4 regions of the Lysinibacillus sp. NPDC093190 genome follow, and region 2 is predicted to be linked to each of the others. Evidence: riboswitches for the same ligand, from Rfam matches in the RefSeq annotation. Region 2 holds a riboswitch; each other region holds the start of a gene.
What was found. A riboswitch is a leader RNA that binds a small molecule or an ion and turns the genes downstream of it on or off. The one in region 2 is predicted to bind cobalamin.

Region 1 (7,528 bases), on a different contig from region 2:
ATGCCCAAAATTATCCGACCTAATGTACTTTTTCCTGAGCCACTTTGACCGACTATTCCTAAACATTCGCCTTCCTGAAGTGAAAATGTGACCTCTTGTAATACTGGTATTTCTAGTTCTTTTTGTATAAATGACTGCCTCTGATTATAGTACTTCTCAACATTTACCACTTCTAGTAGAGCCATCTTCTACCACCTCTAAAAAGTAATTCTCGATTGTAAAAGTTTTTTTGTATACCAATGCTGTGGAGCGTCAAAAAAATCAAAGACATTCGCCCGCTCAATGAGTTCTCCCTTATACATAACAGCCACTTCATCAGCAAGTTCAGCAATAACGCCAAGATCATGTGTAACAATAATAATCGCTGCATCGGTTTCATTTCGAATTTGATTGAACAATGTTAATATTTTCTTTTGATTGACTGTATCAAGAGCCGTTGTAGGTTCATCGGCAATGTATAATGTAGGCTGCATCGCAAAAGAAAGAGCAATCATGACACGTTGCAGCATCCCTCCACTCAATTGGAAAGGATAATACTGTAAAAGCTTTTCTGGATTAGGTAAATTTACTTTATCCATTGCTGAAATAGCTATCTGTCTTACTTCTTTTTTATTCATGACGTAATGTGCTTTTAATGTTTCCCGAAAATGCATTTCTAATGTTTGATTACTATCAAACGCTACCAATGGATTTTGTGTAATCATCGATAAATGCTTTCCTCGATAATCTCTCAATTTTTCTTTTGTTACAGATGTTAAATCAATATTTTGATATAAAATTTGGCCCGTCGATTTCGCCATAGCCGGAAGAGATTGCATAATTGCATGACATAACATCGACTTACCACTACCACTTTCACCGATAATTCCCAATATACGGCCTTTATATGCGGTTAAATTTATAGAAGATAAGATTTCCTTTTCATCTATTTGCACAGTTAAATCTTTGACTTGTAATAAGATTTTTCTTTCCATAGCTATCCCTTTCAATGATCAACTTGCTTGTTAGGACTAGACAAAATATTAAATAATAGGACTACGATGATTATTGCCACACCTGGATAAAGCATAAGTTCAGGATGTTGTCGAATATACTGTTTACCTTCACTTATCATCATTCCCCACTCAGGAGTAGGAGCTTGAACACCTACACCAATAAATGAAAAGCCAGCAATTTCTAAAATTACTTTTCCTAAATCTAAAGAAATAATCGTCAGCATCGGCGCCATTATATTTGGCACGAAATGGCGTAGGATTAACTTAACCCCTGAAGTTCCACTAATTTTAGCAGCTTTTATAAACTCTTTTTCATTAACGCTTATAAATAAGCCTCTTAAAATTCTTGAATAATAAATAGTTTGAGTAAAAATAAGCGCCAATAATACATTTCTTAAGCTTGGACCCAAAATACCTAGCAGTCCAAATGCAAGAACAAGCGTTGGGAAAGCTAATAAAATATCACAGATACGAATAAATAAATAATCAATGATTCCTCTCTTGAAAGCTACTATTGCCCCTATGCATATAGCAAAAAAGCTTGCTATTAATTGAATGAATATAGCTGATCCTAAAGAATAGCGAATACCCAACAGTATACGTGAAAGTATACATCGCCCTAAATGATCTGTGCCGAAAGGATATGCCCATGATGGAGCTAAAATCTTTTTAGACACATCCACCAAAAAAGGATCATTCGGCATGATCAAAGGAGCAAAAAGCCCCAACAGCCCAATGAATGTGAGTGAAGCTATACTAATCAATTGTTTACCGTTTAATCTTTTGTGCAATTTAATCACTCTACTCTCTCCCCCTCACCATCATTAAATGAGGATCAAGAACTCGATGTAATATATCTGTACATAAATTAGCAAAAACATAAATAATAGCGATTATTAGAACATAACATTGCACAACTGGATAATCCCTATTAATAATTGATTCTATTAAGTAGCGACCTAAACCCGGCCAGCTAAATATCTGCTCTACAATAACAGCCCCACCCAATAAATTTCCAAGTGTCATACCAAGCATCGTCGTTAGCGGAATAGCAGCATTTTTGAAGACATGTCGACTGAGAATAACAGATTTTTTTAACCCCCGTAAATGTGCATACTGAACATAATATTTTTGTAATTCTTCTATGACGCTTGTACGAATTGACTGAACAAACAATCCAATAGTGGGTAATGCCAAAGATACTGCTGGTAAAATTATATGTAAAATAGTCCCTTTACCATTTGTCGGGAAAATGCCTAGCTTCAAACTAAATAAGGATAGAAGAAAAAAACCTAACCAAAAAGTTGGGATGGATACACTAATAATGGATAATAAGCCTATAATCTTATCAAATACGGAATTTTTATAAAGAGCACTTATAATACCTAGAGGAATACTAAAGCCAATAATACATACAAATGCAGCTAGGGCTAATTCAAAAGTTGCCGGTAGTTTTTCTAATATTTCTTGGGCAACGGGTAATTTACTCACAAACGATGTACCAAAATCGAAGTGCAACACACCTTTTAGCCATATAAAATATTGAATCAACAAAGGTTGATCAGTGCCCAATTCCGATCGTAGCGCCTGTATTGCTTCTGCCGTCGGTGTGATTCCTGACAATCTAAGTATTACTTCCGCTGGCTCTACTGGAACAAAACGAATAAATAAGAAGGTCATGATTGAAACCCCTAGTAAGACAAATGGTAATGTAATAACTCGTTTTAGGCAAAAAAGCCAAGTTGATTCGTACATTTCTTTCATCACTTCCCAAGTCTTCATAGTGCAAAAAGAGAGGAGTCAGTTTAGACCCACTCTCTTTTCATTCTCTTACTTTAAATCCATTTGAGCATAAGGAATATCATATTCAGATGCACGAGGGTTAAAATCTTTCATATTTTTATGGTATATAACGGTATTCGTTTCATATGAAATTGGATAGAATAATGCTTGGTCATGGAACATTGTTAAAATATCTTTATACAATTGAACACGTTCTGCTTCATCAGTACCAATTAATAATTGATGTATTTTGTCATCAATTTGTACTACGTTATCTAGGCCTAATTTTGCTTCATAAACGCCATTTGCATTCGGTGTTGCTGATTCGTTTGCGAAGCTGTGTGGGTCTGTTGGCGGACCGTTTGTACGCCAGAAATTAATATCTACTTGATTATCCATCAATTTTTGGAGCCCTACCATAACATCAGCGCCTTCAAGGTTTAATTGGACGCCTATTTTTGCTAATTCCCCTTGCATTAATTCTGCCATAGGTTTTTGGATGGCATCCGTTGCAATATAAATTAAATCTAATTTAAGAGGTTGCCCATTTTTGGAACGGATTTTATCACCTTTTTGTAATGTCCAACCTGCTTCATCTAATAGCTGCTGGGCTTTTTCTGGATTGAATAGGATTGTTTTTAACTCAATATTGGCATATGGAATAGCATCCCAAAATAGCGTATTGGCAACTTTTTCTGTACCATGGGTAATACTTTCAACCATTTGTTCTTTATTAATAGCATATTGAATAGCCTGACGTACTTTTAATTCTGCTAATGGTCCAGATTGTGTGTTAAACAGTAATGCACGTGTAGATAAAGGCTCAGATGTAGCCGTTTTGTATTTACCGCTATCTTTTAAGAAAGTGTAGTTATCTAAGCTAATAATGCCACGACCATAAATTAAATCTAATTCTTCATTTTCAAATGCCAGTGACATAGATTCTGAATCAGGAATAATTTTCACTTTTACTTTGTCTACCAGTGGCTTTTCACCCCAATAATGTTCATTGCGGCTAAAAATTGCATATTGATCTTTTTTGTATTCCGTTAATACCCAAGGACCTGTTCCAATCGGAGCTTTAATACCTTTATTAGTTGCATCTCCCTCAGGGAATCCGTTATCCTCTAAGAAGCGAAATGGTCGAACAAACGCCAATTCGTTTAATACGGGGTAGTAGGGTGCATCTAACTGTAAACGAATTGTATAATCATCTTCTTTCACAACATCTACAATATGATTCACCATCCCCATCCAGGAGTGTGTTTCACGATCTGCTAAAACTGCTTTAAAATTACGAATAACATTATCTGCATTAAAGGCTGTCCCATCAGAGTATTTGACATCTTGTCTAAGATGAAATATGTAAGCTTTTTTATCGTCAGAGATTTCCCATCTCTCTGCTAATTTCGGGGATATTGTCCCGTCATCGTTATACTCTACCAATGATTCATACACCATTGCTTGCGCAGTCATTTGATTTGGTAAATAAGTATGCGGATTTAAAGGCCCTATATCTAGCGGCCAGCCAATTGTTATCATTTTTCCTTCGTTATCTTTTGTTGTACTTCCATTACCTTCATTCGAGCTTGAACACCCTGCTAAAATGGTTAACATCAGTAATAGAATGAAAGGCAATAAATTCTTTTTGAATAACATTAATTTTGCTCCTGTCTATTTATTGATGCTAGAAAGAAGATTGATATATTATTATACTTCTCCACAATACTTCTAATTTAAAACTCATAGCATTCGGGGAACGCCGCTAAAACCCGAAATTCCGCCGCTAACCAAACAATTTGTCTTGCTAATTTCGTATAACAAACACTACGAGGTTTCAAAGTTGTTTTTGTATTAAATACATAAAACTATGCTCTCTCTTTATTCGCACCTCACTTTGATGTAAACTACTAAGATTAGAAAAAAGCATAAAAAAATCCTTATTCCATATGAATAAGGATAGAAAAACTCATCATTAAAAGCCTTCCATCCATCTCCCTATCTTTCGTAGATCTACAATGAATCTTATTACAAGCAGGCATTCTGGCTTATGAATCTTCATTTTGCTTCACCTTCCCAAGTACTTACTTAGTGGTATTTTTTGAAACAAAACTCCTCATTTACAGCTGCGGGACAGCATGGGATTTACACCCATTTTCCTTTTAATTGAGTGAAAAATTATTTTTCACCTAAAACTTGTAATGGTAATTATTAAATTTAATAATAAACATAACACGCTTCAAAGACACACGTCAATTTTATTTTCTGAATATAATAAAGTTTCGAGATTTTTAAATGCTTTTTTATTTTAAAGATAGTTATGTACATTCCATCAAAAAAAGCCATCTCATACTAGTGAGACGGCCCCATTTCTATTGTTGATGTTTTTTTACCATAGACTCAGTATAAGCCTGAGATTGTCCCTTTGGAATACTTAATGTTTGCCACTCAGTGCCCTTTAGTTGCTTAGCGATGTAAACGATTTGACCGACATGTTGTGAGTAGTGGGACATCTGTCTTTCGATAGCATCTATCACGGAATGCTGTTCTCCTCTTATCGTTACAAACCCTTGTAAATCAGCTTCCGTTAATCCTTGTAAAGACTTGCCAGCCCTTTCCCCATACAGTCATAACCTCTTCTTTTGACTGAAGGCTATCGGTAAATTCATCATCACGATTTCTCGTTGCTTTCTCACCATCTGTCGTTAGAAAGTCTGTCCATCTCGACATCATATTACCACTTACATGTTTTACAATCACTGCGATACTGTTTGAATCTTCATTATACGCCCAGTGCAATTGGGCCACTTCCAGTTGGACGAGTGTTTTATCGCCTAGCTCTTTGACACTTCTAAATCTTTTTTGGACAACATTTAAATACGTTTGCGCTACCGTCATTGTTGAACCCCCATCCTCTTTTCTACTATTTTAATATAGACAGAATGAGATGTGCCAATTTGGTAACTAGTTGTTGACAAAAATAAAGTAATACATACTCACTGGGGGGTTCTTTATCACCACTGATTGCTAAGCCTTCACCAATCCAGGCAGTTTATCTTCCACCTTACTTCTTTGCTTTCGATGAATTTATGTGCGGGATAAATTCTCTTACAAGAGTAACCATTTTTTCTTGTGCTTCCTGTTGATCACCATTTAATTGATAGCCTATTTGATATACATAGCCATTATAATACGTATAAAACTCATTGGCTCTTGTACTCATTCGATAAATGCGCTTGTCTGCCTCATCATAATTATAATATACATACGCGAAACCTTTATCTGGTGTCATCGCACGATCATACAAAGGATTCATAAAATTCAAACCTACATTCGTGATTTCCCCTGAAAAGTGCTGACTATCTTCCGTAATGTTATAGTTTACTAAAGGATTATGATTTACATTTGTTACCGTCAAATTAATATATTGACGATCCACTCCAGTGAGAAACTTTTCTTTATAACTAAATTGAAATTGCTTTTGCAGGGTACCATCTTGCATCTCTGATGTTACCGCTTAGACCTCCTGTAAATTTGATTTAAATGGAAGATTTTCAGGATCTATTAGATTGACAGCATTCTCCATAGTAGCCGCCACTGCTTGCATAGCCTCGAAGTCCTGAAGTGGTGCATAAAATTTGATATTTTCGCGGTGATCTAATCGATCTGCTATTTGAAAAAACTGACTGAACGTTGTCTTTGTTCCTTCAACTTCTGTTTGAAATAAATCGGTGAATGATTGTTTTTCTTCTTCATGAAGTATTTCTGTCGTTACATGGTCAATCGGTTTCGAAGCTTGCCATGCAATAAATAGTAAGAGAGAGCATGTCATCAGGACGGCCAGTGCACGATACGGCCAAAGTTGCTTTGAAGGATACGTCTCTTGCTGAACTTGTTGTCGAACCTTATGAATGATTGCTTCTTTATGAGCTGAGACATCCTTCAATACGTGCATTGTATGCTTATCCATGGAAAAGTACCTCCCATTCAATATGCTGTAAGTCTACTTTTAATAATTCCTTCCCTTTCTTTAAACGAGATTTCACGGTACCCTCAGGAATTGTCAGTAGCTCTGCTATCTCTTTGATCGTCATTTCCTCCAAATAAAAATAGACAATTGCTTCACGTTGCTTTATTGGTAACCGTAAAATGGCTTCATCTAAAAGAGCTTGTTCATCTTGACGAATGAGTGTATTTTTTAAAACAGTTTTTTGTTTAGCAAAAAAATTATGCTGAAATGTAATTTTTCGATAAGCCCAGCTTTTTAAGTAATCCTTACATTTATTAATGGTCATGCGTGCTAAATAAGCCTTCATCTCCCCTCTTTCTTCATAATACTTTTGGTGATGATAGAATTTAATAAATACATCTTGAACAATATCCTCAGCTATTCGTTGATCTTTCGTATAGTAGTAAGCGATTCGAAATAAATGTTCTGTATGTAGTTCCATTAGTTGCTCTAAATATTCGGTATCAGTCAAAATCTTTCCCTCCTTCTACACTATAAACGAGGCTAAAGTTATAAAAGATTAATTTTCCTCCATAAAAAAACCGTCTCATCATTAATTGAGACGGTTTCCTTTTATCCATTATAAATTTTCATCAACATATGTTTCTATATCTGATGCAATTGTGTCAATTGGTACATCCTCGATATTTTTAGCAAACCCTGTATACATTTTTACGATTACGCCATTTTTATCGACTAAGAAAAATTGATTCCCATGGATCACTTGGTCGGTGTTAGGATC
Region 2 (7,528 bases):
TTCACTTCTTTTGCCACCTATATTTATTTTATAGATATTTCACAAACCAATCCCTAATATATTCTAGTCTATTGATTCTTAACGTTGGTTTTCCGCTCCTAGAAAGTTCATGATTGGATTCTGGGAAGCGAACAAATTTAGTTTCTTTTTTACGATGTTTCAAGGCAATAAATAATTGCTCTGCTTGTTCAATCGGACAGCGATAGTCTTTTTCGCTGTGTAAAATTAACAGTGGCGTCTCCACATTGTCTACATATTTAAGTGGCGAATGATTCCATAGTTTCTCTATATTGTCTAGTCCCGCTTGAATTTGCCAGTCATTGAAATAATAGCCGATATCACTTACGCCGTAAAAGCTAATCCAGTTAGAAATGCAACGTTGCGTAACAGCTGCTTTAAAGCGATTTGTATGACCGACAATCCAGTTTGTCATGAAGCCCCCATAGCTCCCACCTGTAACTCCGAGACGGTTTTTGTCAATGAAATCATAATGCACCAATGCATAATCAACAGCGGCCATTAGATCATTATAATCATTGCCGCCATATTCACCACGAACCGCATCAACAAATTTTTGACCGTAGCCATGGCTTCCGCGAGGATTCGTAAAGAGAACCGCATAACCTTGTGCAGCAAGGATTTGGAATTCATTAAAATATGAGTTGGCATACATAGCATGCGGTCCACCATGGATTTCAAGAATAAGTGGATACTTTTTCCCTTCCTCAAATCCAATAGGCTTCATCATCCAACCGCTTACTTTCCAACCATCTGCCCTCTCATATTCAATTGCTTCTGGAACAGATAATTCTCTCGACTTTAAAAATTCTTCATTAACTTTTGTAAGTTGTTCCTTTTCACCAGTATTTAAATTTACGTGAAATAGATCGCCAGGATTTGTAGTAGTGCTGATTGCGACTACCGCTTTGTCATTCTTATAGTCAAGTGAAAAACCATAGACATACTGATCATCATTAATCGCTGGATATAATTCTCCAGATAGATTACCAAAATAAATAGCTGTATTTCCGTGATCTGTCACTTGGAAGTAAAAACTTTTATTATCCTCCAACCATTGGACACGAGGAGCAACTACACCTTGCAGGAAATCACCAACAACATAATCACCGACAGGCGCGTCAAATTCACTCGTTATACACGTCGTATTGTTATTTTCCAAATCATAAATCCATAACTTTGCTTGTGTCGCATTTTCAAATTCTCTTTCACTTCCAATATAAGCTATGTAGCGGCTATTCGGAGACCATGAAGTAAGATAGAACATACCCGTTCCTTCCGTTAGCTTGCGACCATGTTTTGTCTCTAAATCCAATAAGTAAATATCACTTATGAATGAAAAATCTAGATCCTCTGTTAAGTCAGCAATGTAAGAAAGGTATTTTCCGTTTGGAGACCATGTACCAAGTTGTAAATTATGTTTCCCTTCCGTAACTAGCTCTAATTCTCCAGATTCAAGATTGACGATTGCAATTTGAGAAAATTGCTCCATATCAATAAACCCAGCAGCATCTGACTTATATTTCATCTTTTCTATTACAAGTGGTTTAAGTACTTTATCATCTTTCTTATCATTTTCAGCTTTATCATAAATGCTTTCATTTTTACCTAGCTTTACTGCAAATGCAATATTCTTACCACATGGAGACCAAACTGGTGATGTCGCACCGTTTTTACAATTAGTAAGTTGTTTCGCTTCCCCACCTGCTTTAGAAAGCACAAAAATCTGTGGCTTGCCATGTCTCGTTGATACAAATGCGATTTTACTGCCATCTGGAGACCAAACTGGTGAATTCGTTTTATCTTCTCCAAATGTCCATTGTTGAGTCTTTTTTTCATGCAAGTTTATGTAAAATAAATTAGACACGTAGTCCTTTTTCTTCTCATCAATATGCGTCTCTACATACACAACTTCTGTTCCGTCAGGTGATACTTGTGGATCTGCCACTGATTTTAATTGATATAGATCTTCTGGTTGAATCCCTTGTTTCAAAGTCATATTTTAAATCCCCTTTGTGTTAAAATTTCATTACTTATGTAGAATATTTCGACGCCCTAAGTATTATTCCTGCTTTTAAGGAAAAATTGTTTTTTATCTCAGAGAGGATTTTACAGTGGTGAGATTCTAACGGGTGACTTACTGCATCAAAAAAAAAACGTAGCTGCTTCGCAATAATGACGAAGAGCTACGGATATCATTTATTTCAAGATTGATTCTGGGATACGCGGTTGTGCACCCATTTGAGTAACGACATAAGCGGCAACTTTCGTGGCAAAAACGATCGAACTTCGAAGCGACTCCCACCCTACATAGTGCTACTGTCAAAGCTCCATTAAATGCGTCTCCCGCACCAGTTGTATCGATCGTGTCAACACGCAACGCATAAACCCAGCCACTTTCTTCATGATTCATATAATAAGAGCCTTTAGATCCAAGTGTAACGACTACCGTTCCGACCCCTTTATCTAACAATGACCTACATGCGGAGCGAATATTTTCTTCTGTTGTCACTTCAATCCCCATCAACTGTGCAAGTTCTGTTTCATTCGGAGTTATAAAAGTAATATTCTTCAATAAAGAATCTGGTAATTTTAGAGATGGTGCTGGATTTAGGATGATGATTTTTCCATGTTGAGATGCGATTTCCACTGCCTTTTCAACTGCATCTAGCGGTATTTCAAGTTGAAGAAGAAGTGCTTTGCTTGAAGAAATGATAGTAGCTTCCTGTTCAATTTGTTTAGGAGTAACTAGAAAGTTTGCACCAGGAAACAAAACAATCGCATTATCACCGGCATCTGTCACTTGGATTATCGCTTGCCCAGTAGCTCCCTCCTTTCGAATGGAATCAACATAAACGCCTTTATCTTTTAAATTTCTTATCGCGTGCTCCCCGAAATCATCTTTGCCTTCTTTTCCAATAAAATGAACATTTTCTCCTAGCTGACTTGCTGCTACAGCTTGATTAGCACCTTTTCCACCGTAATAAACACTATGGAACGCACTGTGAAGCGTTTCACCATTATTTACAATATAAGGAACACGAAAGACAAGATCGATATTAATGCTCCCAACTAATGAAATATGCATGCCAGTTATCATCCTTTCATAAAATCTCTTTTCTTTAATACGGATAATAATTGGCCTTTTTAGCAACTGCAGGCGGCTTCAGTATACTTTCTTCTACTATCACAGGATTATAAAAAATATGTTCTGAAACATCATCTGCAATAATTTTACGATTTGCCATTACAACAATTGCTGGATCTATACAATAAAGAACCTTCTAAATCTTTCTAAAGAACTAGTTGAACTTTTGGGTCAGTAGTAAATCAAATCCACCTTCAATAAAGAAGGCACTCTTATTAACCTCAACTTTTTTGGAGCAATGCTATATTACATAGGCTATAATTAAAATAGAAAAATCTAATTAAAATTGATTTTATTAGGAGATAGATATATGGATTTAAAAGCATTAGAGCTATCTTTTGTGTTTGGCATTATTTATTTCTTTTTCGTAATCTCATTCTTTTTTAGAAAAAGAGGAAAAATAATTTTGTATAGTTTTGTAGCTATTATCCTTTTAAGCTATGCAGTATTACTAATTGTTCGTCCATATATACAGGATGCAAAATATAATAAATATACTCAAATGGTTGAAGAACATTTAGAAGAGAAATACTCAAATGCATCTTGGAAAATTAGTGTAGACAAAGATTCATTGTCAACAACATCAAATAGATACGAAATACAAGTGAAATTTGATGATGAACCAACAGTGCTTTATGGATATAGAGTAGAAAATGGTAAAGTCATTCAAGCTTACGTATCTTTCGAAAATAATGCATATCGGAACGGAAAGTACTTAGAAAATTAGGTTATAGATACTTTACTAAATACCAAATTAGAAAACCATGCAATTGAAATGCCTACAATTTATTTCTGTAGGCATTTTATTGCGGTAAAACGAGATGATTATGAATCTAGGATTAAGTCTTACTTTTTAATAACTCCCAATAATCAGCAGATTTTGTTCTGCGATAAAATTTATAAAAAGGTTCATTCGGACGAGCGTGTTCCTTATAGAACTCAATGATTTGCCTTAAAAATCCTTCAACCTGCTCTACTCCTACCCTTTTTGCAAACAGCGTTCCGGCTTGTGCATTCGCCCCCATTGGTACTGCTCCTAAATAGACGTCAAAGCTATCCTTTTGATAGACAAGCCCAATATCATCATAGACCGCATTATAACAGGCTGAGGCACAGCCATTGACATTTAAACGTAATCCTGTAGGGACCGTTATTCCTGCTAATGCATGATATAGCTGTTCAGTAATCGGTGCTGCCTCCATCTTATCACCGTCACAAAAATCACAGGCCTTCATCGCTACAATTGGCCCTTGCTTTGCCACATACAGACCAGCATTTTCTAGCTCCCCAATCGTATTTGCTACATCTACTGTTGGAATAGATAATAATATGCTGAAAGAGGCAGAGTATTTGATCGCACCGGTCTCCCCTACAACCTTCGCTATTGTTTGAAATTGTGCAGGCGTATAATGTTTATTAATAATACCAGGACTTACGGCAAGACGAGTAAAACCCCCTTTATTGTTTAGCTTTTCAAAGGTTTTGTCCGGTATATTCGTACGGAATGCATTCATAAATAATTCTCCTTATGAAAAAGGAGCTAGCAAAACGCTAGCCCAGATTATTTCTAGTTTTTAAAGCTGTCAGGATAGAAGCCTTTTGCTAATACTTGAATGGCTTCTGCAGCACGAACTCCTTCTGACGCAGCAGAAAGCGGTAAGATCACAAAGCGTTCATTTTTTACTGCTTCCGTTTCCTTTAAGGCTGGATCATTTTTTAAGAAATTTATTTTTTCTTTCGCCGTTGTTTCTCCGTAATCAACGACAACAACAACTTCTGGATTTCGTTCTACTACATTCTCTTTTGATACCGTAGTCCATCCTGATTCTACATCACCAAAAATATTTTTACCGCCAGACATACTAACAAGCTCATTCATAAAGTTCTGTCCAGCAGTAAAGACATCTTTATCACCACTATCAAACACTAATACCCGCAGTTCTTTCCCATCTTGCGGTAATTTTGCTCGTACTGCATCTACATCCTTTGTCATTTTCTCAATTAAAGCTTCTCCACGATCCTCAACGCGGAAAATTTTTGCGATATTTCGAATATCTGTGAAAATATCGTCTAAAGTTGGTTTCGTCATATTTGAGGCAGTATGTAAATAAGTGTGAATCCCTAAGACCTCAAGCTCTTCAGGTGTACCAACACCTTTCTCTCCAAAGGCACTTTTCCAACCACCGTATAAAAAGTCTGCCTCAGCATTAATAACCTGCTCCTTTGAAGGATACTGTTCAGCTAACACAGGTACTTTATTGTAGGCAGCTTGCAAGGGCTCATAAATTTTGTCATCTAAGTATGCCGTCCCTACCATTGAATCTTCTAAACCTAAAGCCAGCATAATTTCTGTCACGTGTTGATTTAAGCTAATCGCTTTTTTTGGTGCTTCCTTATATACTTGTGTTGTTCCATTATTTTCAATCGTTACTTCTGTCGTTTCAGCATGTGAAGGCTCTACCTTCTCATCTTTTGCTGCAGATTCTGGTTTGTCCTTTGCGTTACACGCGCCTAGTACAGCGATCAATGCTATTGCAAAGACAAGCCATACGTGTTTCCATTTCTTCATGTCCTCTTCTCCTTTGATGTTAAATATATAGAAAGAAATCATTAGACTTCTTTGCTACCGAGTTAAGTTTCTAGAAAAGGGCATAAAAAAATCCCCTTGTTTCCAAGAGGTTAGCATAGCGAAAGAAAGGTTCTTCAACCTGTTCACTATCTCCATCCTCGTGGTTTAAGTAAAAAATATATATTGGCAGGTATCCTGGCTTAGGTTCGTCATCTATACGCCTTCCCATAGCGTAGCTACAGTGGCATCTCGTATAGACTCCCCATTTACAGTTGCGGGACAGCATCGGATTTGCACCGATTTCCCTTTTAAGCAAATGACAAAATCATTTGCACCAATACGTCGTTTTTATTTTGTTGTAAATAATCAGATTCACAATCTCACAAATAAATCATAATAATAAATATATTAAATATTTTAACACTATTGCGACATAAACACTACACGAAATATTTTTTTACCCAATTCTGTTACAATGTTGATATGAATTAATAGAAACGAGGATTTTTTATGAATGTAACAATTGGAGTACTTGCTCACGTTGATGCAGGAAAAACAACATTTTCTGAGCAGTTACTATTTCATACAAACAGTATTCAAGCCCGCGGGCGAGTAGATCACCAGGACACATTTCTAGACAATCATGAGTTAGAGCGTCAAAGAGGCATTACGATTTTTGCGGAGCAAGGTCGCATGACGATTGGAAATGATACATATACGTTAATCGATACACCTGGACACGTCGATTTCTCGCCAGAGATGGAGCGTGCCATTCGAGTTATGGATTATGCCATTATTATTGTTAGTGCGGTTGAAGGACTACAAGGTCATACTGAAACAGTGTGGCAACTTTTACGCCAATATCACGTCCCAACCTTCTTCTTTATCAACAAAATTGACCGTGAAGGGGCAGATGTTGAAGCCGTTATGGCACAGCTTCAAAAGGATTGCTCTGAGGATGTACTATTCGTAGATGACCCGCTCCGTTCTGACTATGTTTCCAACCACATGATGGAGTGGCTTGCAGAACGTGATGAGCAGCTTCTCGATGCTTTTCTTAATGAGACATTGGATAGCTCTAGCTGCCTTACTCATTTACAAACGATGGTTAAACAGGAAAAGGCCTTTCTATGTTTTTCTGGCTCTGCCTTGAAAGATATTGGGATAAAGGAATTCCTAGCACAGCTTCTCCTACTTACAGAGATACATTTTCATAACAATGCCCCGTTTCAAGGTGAGGTGTTTAAAATTCGTCATGATGGACATCAACGCTTAACTTTTTTAAAGGCATTGCAGGGAACGTTACATGTGCGTGATGAATTTTCCTTTGGAGATGTAACAGAAAAAGTGACTGAGATTCGACTATACAATGGCAGCCGTTATGTAACAGTTCAAGAGGTCGAGGCTGGGGAGATTTTCGCAGTTAAAGGAATTAGTGAAGCAAACATCGGAGATATCATTGGTAATTCAGGTAACCCGCAGCCCTATGAATTAGTACCGACATTACAAGCGAAAGTACAATATGAAGGCGATCAGCATATAAAGGAAGTATTAAAAATTTTCCGCATACTCGAAGCGGAAGAGCCATCATTACGTGTGCTGTGGCATGAAAAATTTCAAGAAATTCATGTACATATTATGGGTGTCATCCAACTCGAAGTTCTGATCGACGTGCTTAATAAACGCTTCTCACTAGACATTTCATTTAGCGAACCACAGATTTTATATATGGAAACGATCGCAACAACGGTGACGGGCTATGGTCATTTTGAGCCATTAAAGCATTATGCAGA
Region 3 (7,528 bases), on a different contig from region 2:
CGCTAAGTTACTATTTTGCTCCAGTATTAGTGATTTGTTTATCACCTATAGTTTTGAAAGAGAAAATAGTTGTAAGAAAAATTTTTTATGTTTGTGTGGCTCTAGTAGGGCTGTATTTTATCGTTCAAAGTCAAACTACCGAAACGAGCGAACATTATATCGGTATTGTATATGGGCTTATTGCAGCTTGTTTCTATACAATAGTTACATTCACCAATAAGTATATTCATGGATTAAAAGAGCCTGATAATACAATTATTCAACTTACTTTAGCAGCGTTATTCCTTGCTCTGTATCTTATTGGGACAAATGGGTTCCAAGTCATGCAAATCGATATAAAATCAATTAGTTTACTCATAGCACTGGGCATTGTCCATGCTGGAATCGGCTTCTACCTATTCTTTTTCGGAATGCGTCATCTAAAAGGGCAAAGTATAGCTATTTTAAGCTATATTGATCCACTGACATCATTAGTGATTTCGACGATGATTATAGGAGAGAAAATGGCGACCCTACAAATAATAGGAGCTATTCTATTACTCGGCGCAACATGTCTGAGTGAAATAGATAAAACAAAGCGTATATCACAGTAGTAACGAATAAGAAGTTCCTGAAAGCATTTGTGCATAGCAGAAGTTGCACTTTGCCTTTCTACTCTTAATTGACTTCGCTGTGGCAAAAATTGTAGCAGCAACTTAAATCGGAGCTTGTGGAACTGGTATAGTACTACTTTGTACAGCTTGTATTGATGGAGTTTTTATATTAGGTTCATCTAATATTGATAAAAACAAGAAGCCTTCGAATAAAAGGCTTCTTATTTTTTTCTTACTTTTTTAGGGGGCAGTCATGCTATAAAAATAATTTAAGAGACAAGGAACCAAATAAATTAAAATAGTACCTATAGCAAAAACAGATATCACTTTTATCAGTTCTTTTTTAATTTCTTTTTTCAAGATAACACCACCTATAACACTCAATTGTAGTTAACTTAAAAAGTACTTTACATGATATGTTCTACAAATTTATACTAACATCTATTTCTGAATATTCATTCTATTGCGTAAGTGTGAGTGCTTTTTTACTAGTGTAAACGTTATTACTAGTGAATTATTAGCAGTGTGAATTAGCCTTTCATAAGATGAAAAAATATAGTTAATTTGTTTATATTAATCCACTTAATTATATTATTGAAGCTATTAGAAAAACACTTATCTTCAAGACTCAAAATTTTCATACGTATCTGACTGAACTTTCAGTAATAACTGCTATAGCAGTTACTACTTTAGTATTTTGTGTTAAAGTTTTTAAATATGAATAGTTAAGCATATTTAAAAACTTTAAAATTCAACAAAGCTCGAAAATTTTAAATGTTGACACAAAAAACACTTTATCGTACATTTAAAATAATTGCATAAAAGCATTAGGTGCCCATTGCGGGAGAATAGGGAATAAAGTGAAAAGCTTTAGCGGTCCCACCACTGTAAAAGGGAGTTTCATAGAGAATGCCACTAGCATCGCTGGGAAGGTTCTATGAAATGTTGAAATTGAGCCAGGAGACCTGCCTATCTGCTTCGGTTATATAGACGATGGAAAAGTCTGTAGTTTATTTGTTATGGAATAAACTACAGGCTTTTTATTTTTTCTCTAAATCATTCTTCGAGTAACAAGGGCAAAAAAGAAAGGGGAAATTTTCATGCAATTATTACAACAGACGATTCAAAACATTCAAAGTGTTGACCACAAAATGATGGAGCAGGCAAGAGAACGCATAGATGCACTTTGCAAGCCTCCTGGAAGCTTGGGAAGACTAGAGACTCTTGCTGTGCAACTATCCGGAATTACAGGAGAACTATTTCCTGAGATTGATAATAAAGCGATTATTGTCTGTGCCGCAGATCATGGTGTTTGTGATGAAGGGGTGACATCTAATCCACAAAATGTGACGGTCTTTCAAACATTAAATTTTCCTAGAGGAGGGACTGGTGTCTGTGCTATCGCAAAAATCACAGATGCTAAAATTGTCACAGTGGATGTTGGCGTAAAAGAAGATATTCCACATGATGCTGGTGTCATCCTAAAAAAAATTAAATATGGAACGGACAATATGGCAAAAGGTCCTGCTATGTCAAGGGAAGAAGCCATTCAATCTATTGAAGTAGGGATTGAGGTAGCTACGGAAGAAATAAACAAGGGGATAAATGTACTCGGGACAGGTGAAATGGGTAACTAATCTGTTACGATAAATTTAAACAAAACTATACAAATCTGTATAGAAGCATAGATTTATAACAGAATACCCTTCGTATCAAGAGATTGGTGCGAACTCCACGTTAATTGCTTTTAACTCCTAAAGCCTTGTGACCAACGCGGAGCTGGAAACGGCAGACGTAACGGTGCGAAAGCAGAAAAAACAACAAGGATGGCATAAGCTGAAAAAAATTACTCAGTGTCCGTAAAGGATTATCGTGACAACGGAAAACGGTGGCGCTAAGTGCTTTGGCAATGGATGTTTAGCAGCGAACTCCTAAATCTCTAATGAGACAAGGAAGACGTTCAACGACTATCTCCTTGAGGGAGAGTAAAACCGCAAGCGAATGGCGGAAGAAAAATGTGGCTCTTATTTAGAAGATAAGATGAAGATATAGTCTGCGCTTATGTGAAAGCATAAGAGGTCTACTCATGAGAGAAAGACTGCATGAAGGGTTGCGCCTTCGTGTGAACAAGAAAAATATATACAAATATAAAAATGTTAACAACCTCTCTAAATAGGGTAATGTGATTTTACCATAGTGAAAGAGAGGTGGTACGCATGGAATTAATGTCCATTGGGAAATTTGCTAAACGTGTTGGTGTAAATGTTGTAACGCTAAGAAGAATGGAAACAAAGGGCGAGCTTATGCCTGCCCATGTATCTTCTAGTGGTACGAGATATTACTCGAAAACAAAACGCTGAAATCCGTAATTTATATAAGCGACTTAACGACATCCGAACAAATCATTTACATCAGTGTTCTAATGAGATTGTGAAAACCAAGCCATCTCGTATTGTAATGGAACATTTAAATGTAAAAGGTATGATGAAAAATAAACATCTGTCGAAGGCGGTAGCCGGGCAAAAGCTATATGAATTCAAACGGCAAATTCAATACAAATGTGAAAAATACGGAATTGAATTTGTTGAAGCCGACAGATGGTTTCCATCATCAAAAACTTGTTCTTGTTGTGGACAAATCAAATCCGATATGAAACTGAAAGACAGATTATATATCTGCTCCTGTATTAAAGTTGGATAGAGATTTGAACGCAAACATTAACTTAGCAAATTACTCAATCTAAGGAATTTAACTGACACTAAACCTTAGATGTGTACGCAACGATACTGCGGAATTTAAGCCTTTGGAGAGTCATACTAAATGGTAGTAGCTTCGGCGAAACCAGACTCGGGAAATAAGGAAGACACAAATACGAAAGTCGAAAGATATAAGTTGTGTCACAGTAGAGATGTCTACATTTTTTTAAGCAATGTATATGTTTTTCGTATCGGAATTGGTAATACAACACCGAGTGCTGCCATATTATCGGTTCTTCGCGAATGTCATCCGAATGAAGTGACAGGCTTCGGTGCAGGTGTTGGACCAGGGGGAATAGCACATAAAGTAGAAGTCATTCACAATGCTATTGCATTAAACAAACCAAATTGTCATGATGCTATTGATATTCTTGCAAAGGTAGGTGGGTTAGAAATAGGTGCTATGGCTGGAGTGATACTTGCTGCCGCTGCACATCGTAAACCTGTTGTTATTGATGGCTTTATTTCTACTATTGCTGCTCTTATTGCATACAAACTCGAACCAAAGGTAAAAGACTATGTCGTTCCTTCACATGCCTCTGAAGAACCAGGTGCAAAAATTGCCGCTGAAATGCTCGGAGTTGAACCGATGTTGCAGATGAATATGCGATTGGGCGAGGGCTCTGGTGCAGCTTTAGCCTTTCCTATTTTGGACGCAGCTTGCTCTATGATGAAAAACATGGCTACATTAGAGGAATCTATGTTGCTATTGAAAAAATAACTTTATTAATCTTCAGGTGCTTTTTGTCGCTGCCATGGATGCACGGTGTTTGTGATAAATAAGAAATTAAATTGAAAAAATTCAAAACAAGCCCAAATATCAGATTTGGGCTTGTTAAAATGCAGCGGTATAAGGAAACAAGCTATGCTCGATTCAACTTCCGCAACGGTAAACGCCATTTCTTCATATATGAAAGTACTCTAAGTACTATGATCACACCAAATAATACATATAAAAAGAGATCCCCTGAAAATAGTTGAAGTCCGATGATAAGCCCGGCTAGTGCTGCCCAAACACCATAGATTTCATCACGGAGGACTAATGGTTGTCGTCTAGCTAATAAATCGCGAATAATTCCACCACCTGACCCTGTTAAGACAGCAGCTACAATAACGGCACTAATAGGCATGTCGAGCTTCACAGCATAAAGGGCACCTTGAATGGCAAATGCCGATAATCCAATAGCATCAGTGAAATTGCCCCAGCGATGCCAATGCTGAATAAGCCGATGTGGAAATAAGAAAAAAATTGTGATGGCTGCAATGGCAATTTGGAACATCATATCCTGCCCCCACAGTGTAGTTACAGGTAAACCTATAAGTAGATTTCGTATAGCTCCACCACCAAAAGCAGTTACGATACCGAGTATATATACACCGAATAAATCGTATTCTTCCTCCATTGCAATTATTGCCCCGGAAATAGCAAAGGCGATTGTTCCGACGATACTAAAAACCTCCCAAGCCAACCCTTTCACCCCTTATGTGAATAAATCATTTCATGTTGTTGTAGATTACAACCTAGAAAACATTAAAGTTACCTTTTGTATCTAGAAGTTTTTGCCAAGAAAATCATCGACTTACGATTTGGAATTATCAAATATCTTATTATAGCAGAATTAAATAGATTAAGGTCGTCATTAAGTTTAGTGCCTAATGAAAATCAGAAACAAATGCAATTTTTGCAGGCAAGCTCACAAATTGTTAAGATAAGATTTGAACAAATGTGAAATGGAGAAGAACATAATGACTTTTACAATCAATTTATCAGAAGAAACACTAGCATTAGCTGCTAAAATAGAAGAAAAGGTACGCCCTTTTCATGCAAAGGTAGAAGACATGGCGTTCTTCAATCAACAAAAAGTGCTTGCTGCGTTCCGAAAGCATCAAGTAAGTGATTATCATCTGCACCCGTCTAATGGTTATGGTTATGATGATGAGGGGCGTGACAATCTAGAACGTGTTTATGCAGAGGTCTTTGGAGCGGAGGCTGCCATTGTACGTCCGCAAATTATTTCTGGTACACATGCAATCACACTTAGCTTATTCGGCGTGCTACGTCCTGGTGATGAATTACTTTATATTTCAGGTCAGCCGTATGATACATTGCAATCAATAGTCGATAGTGGCGACAAGGATACTGGTTCATTAAAAGATTATAAAATTGGTTATAGCCATGTGGATTTAATCGATAATCAAGAAATCGATTGGGAAGGTGTTGCAGCTGCAATTACACCAAACACAAAAATGATTGCTATCCAACGTTCGAAGGGCTATGCAACACGCCCATCCTTTACTATTTCACAAATTGCTGACATGTGTGCGAAAATCCGTGAATTAGCACCAAATGCAGTTATTTTCGTTGACAATTGCTACGGTGAATTTGTTGAGGCACAGGAACCGACAGAGGTTGGGGCTGATTTAATGGCAGGCTCACTCATTAAAAATCCTGGTGGAGGCTTAGCGAAAATTGGTGGTTATATTGCGGGGCGTGCAGATTTAGTGGAAAAATGTGCTTATCGTATGACATCGCCAGGTATTGGTGCTGAAGCAGGGGCAACATTAAATACGCTCGGTGATTTCTATCAAGGATTTTTCCTTGCACCACATGTTGTATCTCAAGCATTAAAAGGTGCCATTTTCACAGCTGCTATGCTAGGAGAAATTGGCATGAATACATCACCTAGCTATGATGCTAATCGTACAGATTTAATTCAATCGGTTTCTTTCCAAACTGCGGAACAAATGATTGCTTTTTGCCGTGAAATTCAAGCAAACTCACCAATTAATGCGCATTATGCACCAGAGCCGGCCTATATGCCTGGCTATGAGGATGATGTCATCATGGCAGCTGGAACATTCATTCAAGGTTCCAGTATTGAGCTTACAGCAGACGGTCCTATTCGTCCGCCATTTACAGCATTTATTCAAGGTGGGTTAACATACGAGCACGTAAAATTTGCAATTTGTAGTGCTGTTCAAAAAATCTAAAAATAGATAGCTAAAAAACTATTCAAAATTTCCAATTTGAATAGTTTTTTTATGGATGAAAAGTTGAAGATGACATTTGTTTAAATGTAGAAATGTATATAAGTTGATAGGACATCTGACGCCCCCAGGAAAGGGCCAAGTCAGAACGGAAATCAATCCCCGCGATAGGATGAAAATTTTATTTTTCTACAATTTTTCGTCAGTTCAAAAAAATATTTAAATGCATGTTAGGAAACCTTACATGAGTGGTTGACAGTGTGAATTTTTCGTTATATTATTAGCAGGTATTGGAGGGGACTTAAATGAGTCGTGAAATTAGACGAACTATGCCGTTATTATCTATGAATATCGTAATGCAATTGACCGAGCTTTCGGCACGTCAGATTCGTTATTATGAAGAACACCATTTAATAGAGCCGCACCGAACAGAAGGCAACCGTCGAATGTTTTCATTAAATGACGTCGATACACTGCTGGAAATTAAAGATTACTTGGAACATGGCATGAACATGGCAAAAATTAAAAAGCTGTTCGCTAAAAAGAGTGAACCTGTTTCAACAGATGAACCTAATTTAAGTGACTCAGAATTACGTCGCATCATGCGTGAGGAAATGCTTCAAGCGCAGCGCATGCAAAAATCATCCATCCGTCGTGGGGATTTATCTCGATTCTATTAATAAACGGCAACATCATTAATTACTTTATTAATAGGGTAGGGTAATGATAAAAAAGCTAGACAATTTATAGGAGTGTGGAAAACTGTGGGTAAATACACAAAAGAGGACATTAAACGTCTAATCGAGGAAAAAAACGTAAGCTTTATACGTCTACAATTTACGGATATTCTTGGCACAATCAAAAATGTTGAGATTCCTGTAAGCCAACTAGATAAAGCTCTAGAAAACAAAATGATGTTTGATGGCTCATCCATTGAAGGCTTCGTACGTATCGAAGAATCAGATATGTATTTATATCCTGACTTAGATACTTTCGTAGTGTTCCCTTGGACTTCTGAAAAAGGGAAAGTAGCACGTTTCATCTGTGATGTATACACTGCTAAAGGCGAGCCATTTGCTGGTGACCCACGAAATAACTTAAAACGTATCCTTAAAAAAATGGAAGAAATGGGCTTCACAAGCTTCAATTTAGGGCCTGAGCCAGAATTCTTCTTATTTAAGTTAGATGCAA
Region 4 (7,528 bases), on a different contig from region 2:
TCATCAACCTGAATAATTGAAATACCCGCAGCTTCTAGTGCTTCCACCTCTTTTCGAAGTGCCAAAGCAATCTGATATGATACATCCTTCCGTGAAATATCATCTCGTACAAAGGACCAATTTAAAATTGTCACAGGACCTGTTAGCATTCCCTTTACATAGCGATTCGTTTGGCTTTGGGCATAGGCTGTTTCTTTGACTGTCATTGGTGTTTCCCATGCAACGTCACCGTAAATAATCGGTGGTTTCACACAGCGAGAGCCATATGATACGACCCATGCTTTCTCCGTAAATGCAAAACCTGTAAGTTTTTCCCCGAAATATTCAACCATATCTGTGCGCTCAAATTCACCGTGTACAAAAACGTCGATATCTAATTCCTCTTGAATAGTAATCCAACGCTTTGTCTCTTGTTCGACAAACGCTGCATATTCCTCATTAGAAAGTTGTTGCTTTCGCCATGCACTTCGTATACGTTTGACTTCGTTTGATTGCGGAAAACTCCCAATTGTTGTCGTTGGGAACAGCGGTAATTGTAAGGCTTGTTGCTGAATCTTTTGCCGTGTTTTAAAATCACTATGGCGTTCAAAATCTTGTGCTGACACTGTTTGAATCGCTTGTAGAATACTTCTATTTTGACGAGTTGGGTGATTTTTCAACGCTTCAATCGCCTTCATACTTTCAGATATTTTGTGATTTGAGGAGCTGCCTGTGCCTTGTAAATATTTTGTTACTTCAATGATTTCAACTAATTTTTCATCTGCAAAAGAAAGGGCATTTTGAAGAACTGGATCGAGCTTTCTTTCAAGAGCAGTTGTAATTGGAACATGCTGTAAATTACACGAAGATTGAATCCATATTTCTTTGGCACCACTCAGCTGTTCAATAGCTTTAATAGTTGAGCAAACCTCTGCTAGATTGGAGCGCCAAATATCTCGTCCATTTATAATACCTACTGCTAATACTTTATCTTGTGGGAAGCCAAATTGACGTAATGCCTCCATATTTTTGCCATAGCCATGCACAAAGTCTAATCCAATCCCTTGAACAGGAAGTGTCACAATTGACTCATATGCCGATAATGATTCGAAATATGTTTGTAGCATAATTTTAGCCTCGGGTACCGATGTAGCTAATTGTGTATAAATTTCTTGAACAAGTTTAACCTCCGCTTCGTCTAGTGTTGTGGCAAGAACAGGCTCCTCTAATTGAATCCACTCTGCACCAGCATCCACTAGCTCCTTTAAGACCTGCGTATAAAGTGGCAGTAATGCTAAAATAAATGTAATTTGCGATAGTTTGTCATAGCCTTTTGTTAATTTACAAAATGTATAAGGGCCAATTATTGTAGGCTTTGCTTTAATACCAAACGCTTCCTTAGCCTCTAAAAAGTCTGCCAATATTTTATTTTCTGTTAATTGTAAAGGTTGTCCCTCATATTCTGGCACAATATAATGATAGTTTGTATTAAACCATTTCGTCATTTCACTAGCTACGGCTTTTTTACTACCGCGAGCTACCCCATAGTATGTTTGTAAATCCACTTTGCTACCCTGCCATTCAAAGCGCTTTGGAACTAAGCCAAACATCATTGCCGTATCCAACATTCTGTCATAAAGTGTGAAATCTCCAACAGTTATCATGTCTATGCCGAGGCGAAGTTGCTTGTTTATGCGTGCTAGGCGAATATCCTTTAAGTTCTGCAAAAATTCATCCTCTGAAAGCTCATTTTTCCAAAAAGCCTCTAAAGCCTTTTTCCATTCACGATCTTCTCCGATATACGGATAACCAACTGTAGTACTTGTATACGCCATGTTTATCTCTCCTATCAATCAATTATGCCTCGGCATAATTGCGTCCGGAATCGGCTTTGTGCTTAGGCCTGCATGAGGGCCGACACGATGTCGGTCATTTCGGTAATGCCACAGGACGTGGCGTTTTTACCGATGCAGGTCAGTTAGCCGTTATCGCATGGATGCGATGTTTTTAGGCTAACATCCTTTAAGAACTCCTTTCCGATTCCGTGACATCCGCCGGAGGCTTTGGGCCAACGTGATGTTGCACAGATAAATTGCCACAGGACGTGGCGTTCTTAGACTGAGTTCCTCTATTTCAGCGGATATTTGGACCCGCTGAAAGAAGTTAAAAATAAAAAAGCCACTCTCCTTTTTTTGGAAAATGGCTGTCATTGCATATCAAAATTAGCTATAAAGAAACAATACGAAACTCTTTCAAAATATCGCATGATTCATTGTCGCACAGGGCCGATACGGTCACATCTCACCACCTATTTCCACGTAGGTATTTGGTGTGTACTAGATATTGGCAGGTCTCCTGGCTTCTCATCAACACGCCTCACAGCCTTCCCAGTTTCCTAGTGGCAATTGTGATTTGCTCCGATTTACAGTTGCGGGACAGCGTCGGATTTGCACCGACTTCCCTTTTAAGCCAAACTTTCATTTGGCACCAACTCTTACACAATATTTAATTATGTTTTACTATAACACATATTTTTCTGAAGAGTATAATTATTTTCCAATTTGTTCGATTCTATCTATCATATTGGAGGTTCTATTTCCTTTATTTTTGCCTTTCTATAAAGGCCTCATTCGTGAGAAAAAATACTTTTCATTCGTCAAATTAAAGGATTTGGCATTAATATCCTAGAAGTAAGTATTGAGTAGAATTAAAGGAGGAGAAAAAATGGTTATAAGCTTACATCACGTTCAAATAACAATTCCAAAAGGTGCAGAAGAAAAAGGAAGGCATTTTTATTGTCAAGTATTAGGACTAAAAGAAATTGAAAAGCCTGATTCGCTGAAAGGACGAGGTGGATTTTGGTTACAGGTCGGCAATAGGGAGGTACATGTAGGCACAGAGGTTGGCTTTGATAGATTCACAACAAAGGCTCATATTGCCTATCAAGTTGAAAATATAGAACAGTGGAAAAAGGCATTAGCCGAACATCATATAGAAATTTTCGATTCAGTTCCTATCCCTCATTTTGAACGTTTTGAATTTAGAGATCCATTCGGTAATAGAGTTGAGATGATTCAGGAAATTTAAAATGGCCTCTACATATCTAGAAAACAGTTGAATAGAAGTTAATTTCTATTCAACTGGCATGCTGTAATTTTGTGAAATAAAGTATGAACCTTCAGCAAATCAACTCATCCACATGACAGACGTTTTAACAAAATATCATCCAACTTTTTAATTTTATCGGAACACTTTTACGTTTTATCGCCCAACATTTTAGTTTTATCGATTAACTTTCGCGTTTTATCACCCAACTTCTGAATTTTATCGACATCCGCCTTCCAAAGCTTAGAAAGTCCTTCACTGCCCCTATAACCTTTCGTTTCTACAAACACTTCACCCAACTGAAACATTTGTAATAAAATTGTAAATTAAGGCGATGAAGCCTTTTATATCAGGTGTTTACAGCGCATTCCCATCCACCGTGGTAACATTTACCTCAAAGAAGCCCTACTTTTTCATGCTACGATTAATTCCAATGGCAAGCCAAATTAGGATTAATCCTAACAAATAGCCTTCAGGAGGAAATTACAACATGAATAAACGATTTTTAACAACAACATTAGCATTGACGATAGGTTTTAGCACAGTAGGGATGGTACAACCAACTGTTCAACCTTTAGAAGTAGAGGCTGCAACAACAAATGCCCTGAATAACGCACAAGCAGTTAATACGAAAGCGGATCAACTAATTCAAACTGGAAAAAGCTTAATTGGTAAAGCGACATATAGTAATACAGAATACAAGGCTACATATCCTTATAAGTTTTCTTGTGCTTCATTTATTATGTACATTTTCGAGAAAAATGGTGTGGATATTGGGACTTATAATGAAGATTATATGATACAACAAGGAACATCTGTTAACAGAAATCAATTACAAAAAGGTGATTTACTATTCTTTAAGAGTAAAAAAACTGGGACAGATCCTGATCATGTAGGAATGTATATTGGAAACAATAAAATGATTCACATGGCTGATTCAAAGCAAAATATTGTGATTTCTGATTTAAATAGCAAACCATATTATACAGATAATTATGTAGGGGCCCGTAGAGTATTACCTACACTTCTTTCAGCTAATCCTGCAACGAAAGGCGATAAAATTGTTGAAAACGCCTTTAATTATAAAAATAAAGTAACTATGAGCTCTACAAATAATGAAGCAAGTCTTCGCTTTACAGCGCCAGGATATGTAGACTTCATCTATCGTAAAAGTGGAGTTAAACTTGGTACAACCAATTTAAAGGAACAAATGAATGTTGGTACAACGGTTTCACGTACCAATTTAAAAAAGGGTGATTTGGTGTTCTTCAATAGTGTTAAAGGCTCTAAAACCCCTTCACTAGTAGCTATCTATGCAGGAGATCAACGTATTATCATTCCAAGCTCTAATGGTATTACTTCAAGAGTACTAATGGTTGACTATTATAAAGAGCATTATATTACAGCAAAACGTGTTTTTTAAGTTAGTTTACTAGAACCATTTCAAATTTTTCAAATTTGAGATAATCAACAGAATTACATGTTTTATATTGTATATAGAAAAAAGAAGCTTTCCTTAAGGAAGCTTCCTTTTTCTATTATTTATTTTTTAACTGATTCGCAAAGTCTATCATAGATTTGCTAGACATTGGACCTTTAATAAGTACAATGGTTTCACTATCGAGCTTATGCTTTAGTATATCTAAAACGCCTGTAACATCATTAAACATATGAACATCTGCCTTGGTGCCATCCTTCAACGCTTGATTCGCAATATTTTCTGCTCTTTTGCCAATAGTAATAAGCGTATCAATATTTCTTTTCGCGACCATTGTGCCAATCTCTCGATGATATTTTTCTTCGAAATTTCCTAATCTCTTAATGTCACCTAAAATAAGAATTACTTTTTTCCCTTTTCCTATCGTATCTAAAACCTTCAGTGCTGCTTCAACAGAAGTCGGGTTATTTGTCCAAGTATCGTCTACTATAGTACATTCACCGATGCCTGTAGAAACTTCTAAGTGTCTTGCCATCGCTTTGAACGTTTTTAATTGCGAAATTGCGACAGCAATGGAAAGTCCCATTTCCTTTACGGCAGCTATAGCCGCTAATGCATTATATACTTGGTGTTCTCCGTATCCTGGAACAAATAAATTGTATTTGTTATTTGACACTTTTAGTACAAATTTCATCCCGCCTTTTGTGAATTGGATATTCGTAGCTTGATAATCTGACGTTTCGTTGACGCCAAAGGTAATAATCTTTCCTTTAAATTTATTCAGGGGGATCTTTTTAATGTTTTCATCATCACCATTTATGATTAACGTGCCATCTTTTCTTATTCCTTCTACAATTTCAGCTTTTGCTTTTATATAGCCATCAAGATTTATACATCCATCTAAATGATGGACACCGATGTTCGTAATAATACCAATCGTAGGTTGATAGATCATACACTGGTGTTTAATATTCCCTATATTCCCCAGTCCTAATTCAAAGACAGCTGCTTTTGTTTTCTGATCGATCCCCGTCAAGTACGGTAAGGATTGCCGTGGCTCATTTTTACTGCTGACAGATGCTTGAACATTCCATTCCTTACTAGCTATGTGTTTAATCATTTCTTTCGTTGTCGTTTTACCACATGTTCCGGTTAAAGCAACGACTGGTATTTGAAATAGATTTCTGTAATAATCCATAAATTCCCAATAGGCCTGCACAATGCTCTTGACGCGTATAACGGTCGTATTCTTCAGCGCATTTTTTAACTCTTCTAATGATTTATCAGAAATGACTAGAGATGGCCCCTTTTGATCTATTTCTTGCCAGTTGATTGTATCACTTTTACTAACAAACATAAGTGTATGATTTTGAGTCAGTTCATGTCGGTTATAATAAATTGCATGTTTAACAGACCAGTGTTCAGAACCGCTTAATAATTCTCCTTGTAATAATTTTCTTATATCGCTCACACTTATATGTTGCAAGTTAACTACGCCCCCTTTCTATAAAGTATATTTCTGAATAAATGAGTATCATAGTTTATGCATTTCTAACAATTGACTATAGAAATGCTCATTCTAGTAAATGATGAAAAATAACATTTATTTAGGTGAAATCTATTCAGATGATTTTTTTATTTTTAAATCATCTGCCAACTTAGAAACTTCTTTACTATACATATCACCTTTAATGAAAAGAATCGTATTTTCATCTACAATATCTTCTAACAATTTATAGACGCGCGTACTATTTTTAAAAATATACACAGGTGAACTCAATCCTGCCTCAATGGCATGAAGCGCCATAATGCTTGCATGTTCTCCTATCGTAATAAGTACATCGACCCCAATTTCACTAATTAATTCTCCCGCTTGTTCGTGAATAATATATCCCCAAGACCCTAAATCTGTAATCGTCCCAATAATGGCAATCGTTTTCTTGCCTTCTCCGAGCGCATTCAAAACCTTTAATCCTGCCTCTAAAGAAGTAGTCGTAATATTCCAAGTATCATCTATTAACATGGAATTATTAATGCCCTTAAACACCTGAAGCTGCTTATTCAGTTTTCGGAATGATTGCAGTTGTTCAGCTGCTAAAGAAATCGGCAAACCCATTTCATAAATAGCTGCAATCGCAGTGAGCGCATTATATACTTGGTGCTCGCCATAACCTGGTACATAGATTTCATAGAGCTTCTTCTTGTGATGAACGTTGAACAGCATACCATTTTTGTGGTAGCGAATATGACTTGCTTGAAAATCACAGGATTGATGCTTGCCTACTTTAATAATGCGTCCTTGAAACTTCGATAAGTCTATTTTACTTGTATTGATATCTTCAGCATTAAGAATTAAGGAGCCTGTAGGACTAATAATGTCCAGCATTTCACCCTTTGCTTGGATATACCCCTCTAGAGTTTTACAATAATTTAAATGATGTGCTCCTATATTTGTAATGATCCCAATAGTCGGCTTGAAATATTCCCCTGCAAGTTTGATGTCCCCCGGTGAACCAACTGCAGTTTCAAAAACGGCTGCGTCGGTATGATCATCAATATTCAGTAAATATTGCAAAGAAGCAGTTCTAGAATTACTGCTAAGTGGCGTGGATGCTACATTTTTTTCAGCAGAAAGTATATGTTTGATCATTTCCTTTGTCGTCGATTTACCAGAAGTACCAGTAATGGCTACGACAGGGATTTTAAATTGATTGCGATAAAAATTTACAAACTTCCAATAGGCCTCATCTGTATCTTCTACTTTAATGATGATTATTTGCTCAGGTAATTCATTTTGACTGTATAGTCTATCGGTTACAAGCACTATGGGATAAAGTGACTCATAATCTTTCCAATTGACAATACGCTTATTTGTAAAAAGGGCGGTATTTGGTCTTTTCACTTGCTTCAGTCGATAAGCCCCATGTTGAATCAACACTTCCTCCGACCCTTGCACTAAATGGCCTGCAGTAATGACTGTTAAATTCTGCACCGTAAGAGGCTTCA

Region 1: another riboswitch for cobalamin. It lies ahead of nikA (nickel ABC transporter substrate-binding protein); the one in region 2 lies ahead of ACQKOF_RS14035 (ABC transporter substrate-binding protein).
Region 3: another riboswitch for cobalamin. It lies ahead of ACQKOF_RS01635 (nicotinate-nucleotide--dimethylbenzimidazole phosphoribosyltransferase); the one in region 2 lies ahead of ACQKOF_RS14035 (ABC transporter substrate-binding protein).
Region 4: another riboswitch for cobalamin. It lies ahead of metE (5-methyltetrahydropteroyltriglutamate--homocysteine S-methyltransferase); the one in region 2 lies ahead of ACQKOF_RS14035 (ABC transporter substrate-binding protein).

What each region holds. Positions count from the first base shown of each region.
Region 1 is NZ_JBNNVG010000009.1:108,280-115,807, reverse strand. It holds gene ACQKOF_RS09810 (ABC transporter ATP-binding protein) at 1-185, opposite strand, end outside; gene ACQKOF_RS09805 (ABC transporter ATP-binding protein) at 198-974, opposite strand; gene ACQKOF_RS09800 (ABC transporter permease) at 986-1,795, opposite strand; gene nikB (nickel ABC transporter permease) at 1,797-2,750, opposite strand; gene nikA (nickel ABC transporter substrate-binding protein) at 2,826-4,436, opposite strand; cobalamin riboswitch at 4,794-4,992, opposite strand; partial or broken gene ACQKOF_RS09785 (DUF1572 family protein) at 5,150-5,675, opposite strand; gene ACQKOF_RS09780 (hypothetical protein) at 5,842-6,279, opposite strand; gene ACQKOF_RS09775 (hypothetical protein) at 6,295-6,747, opposite strand; gene ACQKOF_RS09770 (RNA polymerase sigma factor) at 6,740-7,258, opposite strand; gene ACQKOF_RS09765 (SCO family protein) at 7,367-7,528, opposite strand, start outside.
Region 2 is NZ_JBNNVG010000016.1:82,130-89,657, reverse strand. It holds gene ACQKOF_RS14060 (S9 family peptidase) at 29-2,017, opposite strand; gene ACQKOF_RS14055 (ribokinase) at 2,156-3,106, opposite strand; gene ACQKOF_RS14050 (hypothetical protein) at 3,141-3,266, opposite strand; gene ACQKOF_RS14045 (hypothetical protein) at 3,477-3,893, shown strand; gene ACQKOF_RS14040 (precorrin-3B methylase) at 4,006-4,680, opposite strand; gene ACQKOF_RS14035 (ABC transporter substrate-binding protein) at 4,734-5,735, opposite strand; cobalamin riboswitch at 5,904-6,089, opposite strand; gene ACQKOF_RS14030 (GTP-binding protein) at 6,246-7,528, shown strand, end outside.
Region 3 is NZ_JBNNVG010000001.1:346,575-354,102, forward strand. It holds gene ACQKOF_RS01630 (DMT family transporter) at 1-593, shown strand, start outside; cobalamin riboswitch at 1,406-1,580, shown strand; partial or broken gene ACQKOF_RS01635 (nicotinate-nucleotide--dimethylbenzimidazole phosphoribosyltransferase) at 1,694-2,224, shown strand; partial or broken gene ACQKOF_RS01640 (MerR family DNA-binding transcriptional regulator) at 2,810-2,938, shown strand; partial or broken gene ACQKOF_RS01645 (RNA-guided endonuclease InsQ/TnpB family protein) at 2,952-3,336, shown strand; partial or broken gene ACQKOF_RS01650 (nicotinate-nucleotide--dimethylbenzimidazole phosphoribosyltransferase) at 3,540-4,070, shown strand; gene ACQKOF_RS01655 (trimeric intracellular cation channel family protein) at 4,213-4,818, opposite strand; gene ACQKOF_RS01660 (aminotransferase class I/II-fold pyridoxal phosphate-dependent enzyme) at 5,096-6,340, shown strand; gene ACQKOF_RS01665 (MerR family transcriptional regulator) at 6,643-7,017, shown strand; gene glnA (type I glutamate--ammonia ligase) at 7,102-7,528, shown strand, end outside.
Region 4 is NZ_JBNNVG010000019.1:91,876-99,403, forward strand. It holds gene metE (5-methyltetrahydropteroyltriglutamate--homocysteine S-methyltransferase) at 1-1,814, opposite strand, end outside; cobalamin riboswitch at 2,308-2,486, opposite strand; gene ACQKOF_RS15700 (VOC family protein) at 2,704-3,066, shown strand; gene ACQKOF_RS15705 (C40 family peptidase) at 3,575-4,507, shown strand; gene ACQKOF_RS15710 (UDP-N-acetylmuramoyl-tripeptide--D-alanyl-D-alanine ligase) at 4,623-6,008, opposite strand; gene ACQKOF_RS15715 (UDP-N-acetylmuramoyl-tripeptide--D-alanyl-D-alanine ligase) at 6,141-7,528, opposite strand, start outside.